One region of the Quadrisphaera setariae genome, then DNA from elsewhere that is predicted to be linked to it. Evidence: predicted binding sites of a transcription regulator. Region 1 holds the regulator's gene; the other holds the start of a gene.
What was found. Region 1 encodes LexA, which represses DNA repair genes until DNA is damaged. Its sites were predicted from a motif close to TCGAACANNTGTTCGA; they were not measured.

Region 2: FMM08_RS14030 (HNH endonuclease signature motif containing protein) is a predicted target of LexA. The motif match lies at 2,707-2,722, and genes of this name have one in related genera.

Annotation. Positions count from the first base shown of each region.
Region 1 covers NZ_VKAC01000012.1:43,426-48,397, reverse strand. The annotation lists gene FMM08_RS18145 (NAD(P)/FAD-dependent oxidoreductase) at 1-667, shown strand, start outside; gene FMM08_RS18140 (Nramp family divalent metal transporter) at 709-2,175, shown strand; gene lexA (transcriptional repressor LexA) at 2,172-2,852, opposite strand; gene FMM08_RS18130 (purine-cytosine permease family protein) at 3,031-4,476, shown strand; gene FMM08_RS18125 (glycoside hydrolase family 2 protein) at 4,454-4,972, opposite strand, start outside.
Region 2 covers NZ_VKAC01000008.1:31,957-36,928, forward strand. The annotation lists gene FMM08_RS14000 (ammonia monooxygenase) at 1-81, shown strand, start outside; gene FMM08_RS14005 (hypothetical protein) at 165-557, shown strand; gene FMM08_RS14010 (hypothetical protein) at 664-1,149, shown strand; gene FMM08_RS14015 (hypothetical protein) at 1,241-1,450, shown strand; gene FMM08_RS14020 (NUDIX domain-containing protein) at 1,447-1,788, shown strand; gene FMM08_RS23080 (hypothetical protein) at 1,799-1,945, shown strand; gene FMM08_RS14025 (hypothetical protein) at 2,213-2,410, opposite strand; gene FMM08_RS14030 (HNH endonuclease signature motif containing protein) at 2,753-4,639, shown strand; gene FMM08_RS14035 (RidA family protein) at 4,747-4,972, shown strand, end outside.

The DNA of each region.
Region 1 (4,972 bases):
GGTCGTGCCGCCGCAGCGGCGGGGGACGACGGCGATCGCCGTCCGCGCGTACGCGCCCGTGCTGCCCCAGCACGAGGGCGTCCAGGTGCTGGCGTTCTCCGAGGACACCGACCGCCCCAGCTACGCGTGGTCCTTCCCGGTGGGGGACGGGCGCGCGAATGTGGGGTTCGGTCAGCTGGTCGACTCGCGCTCGAGTGCGGGGACCGCGCCGACGCGGGCGCGCCTGCTGGAGCGCCTGGAGGAGCTGCTCCCCGGGACGACGGCCGGCGCCGAGCAGGTGGCCGGGCACCCGCTGCCGCTCTCGACGGGCCGCAGCGGCGTCTGGTCGGTGGGGCGCGTGCTGCTCGCCGGTGACGCCGCCAGCCTCGTCAACCCCGTGACGGGGGAGGGCATCTACTACGCGGTGCTCTCGGGCGTCCTCGCCGGGCGCGCGGCGCTCGGAGGTGGCCGGTACGACCGCATGCTCGGCGAGGCGCTGGTCGGGCACCTGCGCCACACGGATCTCGCCGCGCGGCTCGTGCGCAGCGACCGGCTGCTGCACGCGGCGCTGCGCGCGTCGGCCCGCGACACCGGCGTCTTCGACGACGTCGCCGACATCGGCCTGGCCCGCGGCCGGCTCACCTCCCGGGTCGTGCGCGGCATGGGTCGAGCCCTGCTCGCGGGCTGATCGGCTCGCGCGGAGGCGCGACCTGCGCCACGGTGGCGGGCATGTCCACCCGCGACGACGCGGCCGGTCACCGACCGCCCAGTGCGACCTCAGTCCTCGACCCGTTCCGCGGCTCGAAGCTCGCCGTCCCGGAGGTCCGCGAGCTCCCGAAACCGCCGTCGCGGTGGCTGCCGCTCATCGGGCCGGGGATCATCGCCGCGGGCGTCGGCCTGTCCAGCGGCGAGTTCGTGCTGTTCCCGTTCATCGCCTCCCAGGTGGGGCTGGTCTTCGTGTGGGCGGCGCTGGTCGGCGTGGTCACGCAGTACTTCGTGACCATGGAGATCGAGCGGTACGCCCTGGCCACCGGCGAGACGGCGGTGACCGGGTTCAGCAGGTTCTGGCCGCACTGGGGCCTGGTGTTCGCGATCCTCACCTACGGCGCCAACCTCTGGCCCGGGTGGGCCACGAGCTCGGCGACGCTCATCAGCTTCCTCACCGGGGGGACGCCGCGGTTCATCGCCATCGGGCTGCTGGTGGCGATCGGACTGATCCTCACCCTGGCTCCCGTGGTGTACGTGGCGCTGGAGAAGATCCAGATGGTCAAGGTGGCGGCGGTGATGCTCCTGCTCGTGGTGGGGGCCTTCGCCGCCATCACCGCGACCGCCTGGCGCGACGTGCCGACCATCGTCACCGAGGCGCGCTTCCCGGCTGCGGAGCTGGGCTTCGCCACCCTCTTCGGCGCGATGATCTTCGCTGGTGCCGGTGGCGGGCAGAACCTCGTGCAGTCCAACTGGATCCGCGACAAGGGCTTCGGCATGGGCCACTACGTGCCGCGGTTGCAGAGCCCGGTGACGGGTGAGCCGGAGGCGGTGCCGAGCACCGGCTACGTCTTCCGCACCGAGGGGCCCGAGGGCGAGGAGAACCTGCGGCGCTGGCGCGGCTGGTGGCGCTTCGCCAACGTCGAGCAGCTGAGCACGTTCGTCGCCATCACCGTGGTGTCGATCTTCTTCACCTCGCTGCTCGCCTACTCCACCGTCTTCGGCCTGGAGGACCTGCCGAACGACATCCAGTTCGTGCGGGTCGAGGGCGAGCAGCTGGCCGAGGCCGTCGGCACCTGGTTCGGTGTCTTCTTCTGGATCATCGGCGCGTTCTCGCTGTTCGGCGCTGCCCTGGGCATCACCGACTACACGAGCCGCATGGCAGCGGACGTGCTGAAGACCAGCTACCTCAAGAGCGCCGACGAGAGCCGCATCTACTTCTGGCTCACCTGGGGCCTGGTGGCCATCGGCGCCGTGGTGCTGCTGATCGGCTTCGACCAGCCGATCGCGCTCGTCGTCGTCTCCGCCACCGTCGGCGGCCTCATGATGACGATCTACTCGGCGCTGCTCATCGCCACCAACCGCAAGCTGCTCCCGGCGCCGCTGCGCGTCAGGGGCGTGCGGCTGGCGCTGCTGGTGCTCGCGATCCTCATCTACGGCACGGCGACGGTGCTGACCCTCGGCCAGCAGCTCCCCAAGCTGTTCGGCTAGAGCGAGCGCAGCACCGTGACGACGCGGCCGAGGATGGTGGCCTCGGTGCCGTCGATGGGGGAGTAGGCGGCGTTGCGGGGCAGCAGCTGAACGCCGCCGCCGCGGCGCTGCAGCACCTTGACCGTCGCCTCGCCGTCGATCATGGCGGCGACCACCTCGCCGTTCTCGGCGACGGGCTGGCGGCGGACCACCACGTAGTCGCCGTCGCAGATGGCGGCGTCGACCATGGAGTCGCCCACGACGCGCAGGGTGAACAGCTCGCCCTCGCCCACCAGCTGGCGCGGCAGGGCGAAGACGTCCTCCACCTCCTGCTCGGCGAGCAGCGGTGCGCCGGCGGCGATGCGCCCGACCAGCGGCACGAAGGCGGTCTCCTCGCTCTCCGGGACCGCGGGGACGGCTGCCGCGGCGCCGCGGCCCGCGGTGCGGCCGGGGTCGACCACCTCGATGGCGCGCGGGCGGTTCGGGTCGCGGCGCAGGTAGCCCTTGCGCTCGAGCGTCACCAGCTGGTGCGCGACGCTGCTGGGGCTGTGCAGCCCGACGACCTTGCCGATCTCCCGCATGCTCGGCGGGTAGCCGCGGCTGGTGACCGACTCGCGGATCGTGTCGAGCACGGCTCGCTGCCGGCTGGTGAGGTCGTCAGCTCGACCGGAGGTGCCCTTCGGGGCCGTCGTCGCCACGCACGCAGGGTAGTGGATCGAGCACGCGATCTCAAACACGCGTTCGACGCGGCGGACGACGAGGAGGCGGGCCCTGCTGCTCCCGCGCTGCTCCCCGTACTGTTCCGTCGTGCTGCCCCCCGGGTCGTCCGCCTCGTCGACCACCTCGCCGACCACCGCGACCCCCGGGCCGCCGTCGCTGTCGCGCGTCGAGGTCAACGGCCTCAACGTCATCGACGAGTCCGAGCGGCGCGGCAGGCCCTCGAGCCTCTTCTGGCCCTGGTTCGCCGCCAACGTCTCCGTCTTCGGCATCGCCAACGGGGCCTTCGTGCTCGGCTTCGGCGTCAGCTGGTGGCAGGCGCTGCTCGCCGGGGTGGTGGGGATCGTCGCGTCGTTCCTCCTGTGCGGGCTCGTGGCCCTGGGCGGCACCCGCGCCTCGGCCCCGACGATGGTCGTCTCGCGCGCCGCCTACGGCGTGCGCGGCAACAGGCTCCCCTCGGCCATCAGCTGGCTGCTCACCGTCGGCTGGGAGACGGTCCTCGTCTCGCTCGCGGCGCTGGCCACCGCCACCGTGTTCACGACGCTGGGCTGGGGCGGCGGGACGGTCACCAAGGCGGTCGCGCTCGTCGTCGTCGTCCTGCTGGTCGTGGGCGCCGGTGTCCTCGGCTTCGAGGCGATCATGAAGTTGCAGGCCGTCATCACGTGGGTGACCGGCGTGCTGACCGTTGTCTTCCTCGCGCTGACGGCCGGGCGCCTCGACTGGGGCGCCGTCACCGCGGCCCCGAACGGCACCTGGCAGGCGCTGCTCGGCGCCACCGTGTTCAGCATGACCCTGTTCGGGCTGGGGTGGGTCAACGCCGCGGGCGACTACTCCCGCTACCTGCCCCGGCACTCCTCGCGCCCCGGGGTGGTGTGGTGGACGACGTTCGGCGGCGCGACTGCACCCCTGGTGCTGCTGGGCTTCGGGGTGCTGCTGGCGGCCTCCTCGCCGGAGTTCTACGACGGCGCCAGCACCGACCCGATCGGTGCCCTGGCCACGGGCCTGCCCACCTGGTTCCTCGTGCCGTTCGCGGTGGTCGCGGTGCTCTCGCTGGTGGGCGGCGCCGTGCTGGACATCTACTCCTCCGGACTGGCCCTGCTCTCCCTCGGCCTGCCCGCCCCGCGCTGGGTGGCGGCGTTGGTCGACGGGGCGCTGATGGTGGCCGGCGCGGTCTACGTCGTGTTCGTCTCCGAGGACTTCCTCACCCCCTTCCAGGGCTTCCTCATCACCCTCGGCGTGCCGATCGCCGCGTGGGCGGGTGCTGCCATCGCCGACCTCGTCCGCCGCTCCGGCGCCTACGACGACGTCGCGCTGTTCGACCCCGCGGGCCAGTACGGGTCCGTGCGCTGGGGCCCGGTGGTGCTGCTGCTGGCCGCGACCGCCGTCGGGTGGGGGCTGGTCGTCAACACCAGCGCCACCTGGCTCGGGTGGCAGGGCTACCTGCTGGGCCCGCTCGGCCTGGGCGGGAAGAGCGGCGACTGGACCTTCGCCAACCTCGGCGTGCTCGCCGCGCTGGCGATCGGCTTCGTGGGGCAGCTGCTGCTCACGCCGTCCGCCAAGAGGACCCTGCGGACCGGAGCGCTCACCCGGCGGACGGGTCGCTGACCTCGCCGGTGACGAGCGCGCGCAGCCGATCCAGCGGCAGCTTGGGGGTGCGGTCCTCGGTGACCAGGCCGTTCGCCTCCTGCAGGGTGTCGGCCAGCTGCGTGTAGCACCACCCGACCAGGCCGCCCGCCTCCACGCACGCGTTCGCGGCGCCGAGCAGGTCGCCCAGGCGCCGGGCGTAGTCGTCGGCGTCGGAGGCGGTGGAGTACCCCCACGTCGCGCCCTCGGGCGCTGAGGAGTCCCCGTCAGCGTCGTCGGCGGCAGGGGTGAAGCGCACCCCGCCGAACTCGCTGAGCACCAGCGGGCGCTCGACGTCGGCCAGGTCGGAGCTCCGAGCGCCCCCGGCCACCCGCAGGCGCCGCCCGTTGGCGGTCACGCGGGCCGAGGACGACGACGGCGAGGGCACGCCCACCAGCGCCGCGGCCGCCTCCGGCGAGCCGTACCGGGCCGCGAGCACCTCGCCCGAGTCGGTGTAGTCGTGGACGGTCCACAGGTC
Region 2 (4,972 bases), on a different contig from region 1:
GTCGCGGAGCCGTGGCTGCGCGCCCATCCCGACGCCCTGGGGCTGACCTACGGCTACGTGCTCTTCGCCGTCGACGCGTGAGCACTGCCCCGTCCCTCCGCTTCCACGGCACGCGCTGCGCAAACCCGTGGCGCCGCGGTGATCGCCGCGACGACCATGCAGCCGTGAGTCGACGCCTCCGCCGCACGGCCCCCGTCGTTCCCCTGGACCACTGGGGTCACCCCCTCGAGCTGGACGAACCGGAGTGGACCGACGACGGCCGGTTCTGGGACGGCGAGCGCCTCCACACCCTCCTGGACGACGACGTGCGCAAGCACCAGGCCGATCTGCTCGCCGCGGCCGACGTCGTCGTCGAGTGCCTCGACGACTGCACCCCCGGCAACCCGCACGCCGGGGGCAAGCGCGTGCTGCCGCCGGAGGCGCGTCGCCGCCTGGCGACGGCGGGGTTCGTGCGCCTGGCGGCGGACTCGCGGGGCGAGGTCCAGTCCTGGCGGGCCGACGACGGCACGAGGCTCGTCCTGCTGACCGGTCCCGTGGTGCGTCCCCGCCTCGACTGACGGGAGGGCACCGGGCCGGTTCCGCGACGAGGCTCGCCCCACGGCTGCAACAGCCACCCCGGGGAGGGCGTCACAGGTGCAGATCTCCCCGAGAGCAGGAGCAGACGTGCACAGTCGCCACAGGCCCGCGTGGTCCCGCCAGGTGCTGAACACGACCGCTCTGGCGGTCACCGCAGCGACGGTGGTGGCGGGGTGCACCATCAGCAGCACGGTCGGCGGGCTCGTGACCATCTCCGGGCGCGACGTCGACGGCGAGGCGGTTCCCTTCGAGGGCGAGCTGCTGCTCGACGACCAGAGCTGCGAGCTGGCGCGCCTCACGACACCGGCGGGCAGCACCACCGACCGGTGGGTGGTCTGGCCGACCGGCGCGGACCTCTACGTCGAGGACAGCAGAGAGCCCGTCGAGGGGGCCGTCATCGACGGCGAGCGCTTCGTCAACGGCGACCGGATCAGGGGCACGGGGTACGTCGTCGGGCTGGAGGCGCTGCCCGGGGAGGGCCGGCGCAGCGGCGGCATGTACGCCGAGAGGGGCCGCTACTGCGACGCCCACCACCGCGGCGTGCTGGTCATCGTCGAGGTGGAACACGCCTGAGAGCCGTCCCCCTCCCCTCCACCGGCGTGCGGCGCCGACCGCCGAGGCGGAGAGTGCCTCGCAGCTGATCACGAGGAGAGGAAGACCACGCGTGGACGGTGCTGCGCCAGCTCCCCAGCCCTCCACGGGCTTGTGCGCGGCAGCTCTCGCCGTCGTCCCCATCGGGGTCACCGTCCCCGCCGCCTCAGACGAGGCTGACGGGATCCGCCTCCCCTCCATCCCCTTCCCCGTGGCAGCCCTCGTGGCGGTGGTGCACGCCACCGGGCTGGTCACGGCTGTCAGCGCGGTCTCCGCGGCGTGACCGCCGACCACCGCGACGACGACCCGCGGCGCCGCTACCCGCTGCTGCACCGCTCGGAGCGGTGGGAGTGGGCGGCGACGACGATGACCTCCTCCACGCACCTCCCCGATGACGCGGTGGTGGTGAGCACCCACGTCGTCGGGTTCACCGGAGGGGACGTGCTGCTCTGCCGTGGCGAGGGGCCCGACGACAGGTTCCTCCCCGGCGGGACCCATGAGCGGGGCGAGACCGTCGAGGACTCCCTCGTCCGCGAGCTGCTCGAGGAGGGCGGCGGCGCCCGCGCCCTACCGACCTCATCTCCCCCAGCCCTTCGCGGCGTGGCTGTGGGGCTGGGGTGAGGTCGAGGTGGTGGCCCCGCCGTCCGTCCCCGACGACGGCGAGAGGGTCACCGAGGTGGCGACCTTCCCGCTCGCCGCAGCGCAGGAGCGGCTCGCAGCGACCGCGGCGTGGGGACCGGAGCTGCTGGCGCCGGCAGCCGACCTCCGCAGGCGCTGAGCCATCGGGTCCGCTGGACCGCTGGCCAGGCGCCACCGGCGACGAGGGCGTGCTGGTGCAGGTCGCGCCAGTCGTCGAGGTGCAGCGCCGTCGAGCGCCGTCGAGCACCGGGGACTGTCGGGGCGGAAGGTCTGGGCACACCAGTGGTAGACCGCCAGGTCCTCGTGGGCGCGGGCCACCTGCCCGGTGTCGGTCTCCTGCCAGGGGCGCAGCCCGAGATCATGCGCGGAGGTGACGGATGGTGCCCGGCAGCGTCCGGTCGGCCGCTCAGTGAGCGCGCAGTGAGCCGCGAGCGCGGCGGCAGCGCTCGTGCTGAGCGCCGCCGTCGTCGTCCTCCAGCACGACGACGACGGAGGTGCCCGTCCGACCGATGCCGCCTCGGTGCACATGATCCTCACCGCGGCGCACCACCGCCTCGTTCACGGGCGTGCGCGTCTCCGGCTCGTGGGCTTCCGAGGACGACACCGTCGAGCGCTGCGGGGCCGAGGTCGACGGTGACCGGTCCCGGAGGGTCATCGCCGACGGCGCCACCTGCACCGTCACAGGGAAGCCGGCCCGGCGCCACCGGGTGGACATCAGCCCGGCTCGCACCGTGCAGCGGCAGCAGCGGCAGCGCGAGCGCGTGCTGGCCGGCCTCGATGACAGTGCGCCCGTGGAGGGCGCGGTCGAGGCCGCCCTCCACACCGCCGGTGCCGAGCGCTGCGCGAGGGTCCGAACGGGTGAACTTCAGGTTGCGCGAATCACAGCCCTGTGCAGCGCCTTTGCACGCACGTTCGACTGTCGGTGGTGGCCCCTAGCGTGATCCGCATGACCTGGACCAGCACCGAGATGCCCCACGAGGGCACCCCCGGCGCTGACGGTCTGGACGACGGTCTCGGCGGCGGGCAGAGGTGGCAGTCCGAGCCGCTCGCCCCGGGTGCGCTCGGCGCCGGTCCCGCACCGCACCACCCTGAGGACGACGACACCGAGCCGCGCCCCGACCTGCCTCCGCTTCCGCTGACCGGTCCGCTCGCCGAGGCCCTCACCGCCGCTCGTGCCGCCGCGGACGCCACCGTCGAGGCCGCGCGCTACCTCGCGTCGGTCGGCCCCCACCAGCGCGTGCAGGCGCTGGCGCTGGCCGCCGAGGTCCGCCACGTCACCGACGCGGCGCTGCTGCTGCTCACCGCCAGCTTCACCCCCGAAGACCTCACCGTGGTCGGGGCCACCTCCCCCACCGACCTGCTCATCACCCACACCGGGGCCGAGGCCCGTCGCGCGAGTTCGGACGTGCGCCTGGCGAAGGCGCTCACCGCCCCCGTCGCGCCGCTGCCCGTCCCTGCCGGCGGCCCTGTACCAGACGGTGCCGACGGGCCGGCTGACGGGCCGGCCGGGGAGTCGACGTCTGGGTCAGCCTCCGTGCTCCTCGCCGGGGAGGGCCTGGGGCGGGTCGGCGAGCAGCACGCTCGCGGCCGCATCTCCACCGACATCGCCTCGCTGGCCCGCCGCGTCGTCGAGTCGCTGCCCCGGCGCATCCAGCGCGCGCACTCCGCCGAAGCCGACGAGGTGCTCGCGCGTACCCTGCCCGGCCTGACCCACCCGCAGGCCGCCATCGCGTGCGAGGTGCTGGCGCAGACGCTGGACCCCCAACGGGCCGACCGCGGCTTCGACCCCGACGACGTCGACAAGCGGTACCTGTCCCTGACGCTCCACGACGACGGCTCCCTCGACATCCGCGGCCACCTCGACGCGATCGTCGGCGCCGAGTTCAAGGCCGCCATCGACCACCTGTCCAAGCCCGACCCCACCGTGCGCGCTCCCCTGGCCGACCCCGCTCGTGCCAGCGCCCTCGACGACACCACCGGTGGCACGGCCGACGCTCCGCTCCCCGGGCTGGACGAAGGCACCACCGACGACGACGGCGGCGGACGGACCACCGCCCGCCGCGGCGAGCCCGCAGTCCCCGTCCGCGACGACCGGACAGCACCTCAACGCCGCGCCGACGCCCTCGCGCTCCTCGCCCGCCTCGGCCGCAGCGCCGACGAGACCCGCGGCGGTGAGCCTCCGCGGGTGATCGTCACTGCCACCGGTGACCAGCTCGTCGGCGTCCCAGGCTCAGGCCGGGCCACCAACGAGACCACCCGTCGTCCCCTGACCACCACGCAGCTCCAGCACCTGGCGTGCAGCGCGCTCATGCACACCGTGACCCTGTCCTGCCAGGGACCCGACGCAGCGGTCCTGGCGCTCGGGCGTGCGGTGCGTCTCTTCAGCCCTGCCCAGCGCCGCGCGATGCTCGCCCGCGACGGCGGATGCGTCATCCCCGGCTGCACCGCCCCGCCGGGGTGGCTCGAGGCCCACCACGTCCACGCCTGGGCCGAGGGCGGTCCCACCGACGTCGACTTCGGGGTGCTGCTCTGCGGGCGCCACCACGTCCTGGTGACCCTCGGGGTGTGGGGCGTGCGCATGGTCGACGGGACCCCTCATGTCCGCCCTCCCGCCAGCGTCGACCCGCTGGGGCGGTGGTTGCTCAACCCCCGCCGGGCGGTCGCGCAGACCACGCGGCGCCGCGTGGAGCCGGGGGCACCTCCCGCTGGCGGGGGGTTGCTGCTGACCACCCCACCCCCAGCTCCACCACCACCGTCCGCTCCGGACGACGACGACCTCGCCGGCGACGACGTCCCCGACATCCCCGCAGCGCGCCGCGCCTGCGGGTGCTGATCCCTGGCTCGGAGCTGGTGTGCCCAGGGCCGGCACTCCCCGTGGTCGTCCCGCCGGGCTGCTGCCGCAGCCACGACGGTCTTCGCCGCGGGCCCCGCGCTGACGGGGTGCACCGGGGCCTCTCCGACGAGGGCACCGGTGGCGGGCTGGTGACGCCTGCGCGCGCCAGGGAGACGACGAAGAACTCGTGGCTGGCGAGCACCAGCGAGGTCATCGCGGCCAGCGACGGCATGAGCCACCGCGGCAGTCGCAGGTCCGGCAGCACCTCGGTGGTGGCCGTGGTCGCGAGTGTCGCCGGACCGGGCACCGCGCGGAACGGCCTGGCGGGTGCAC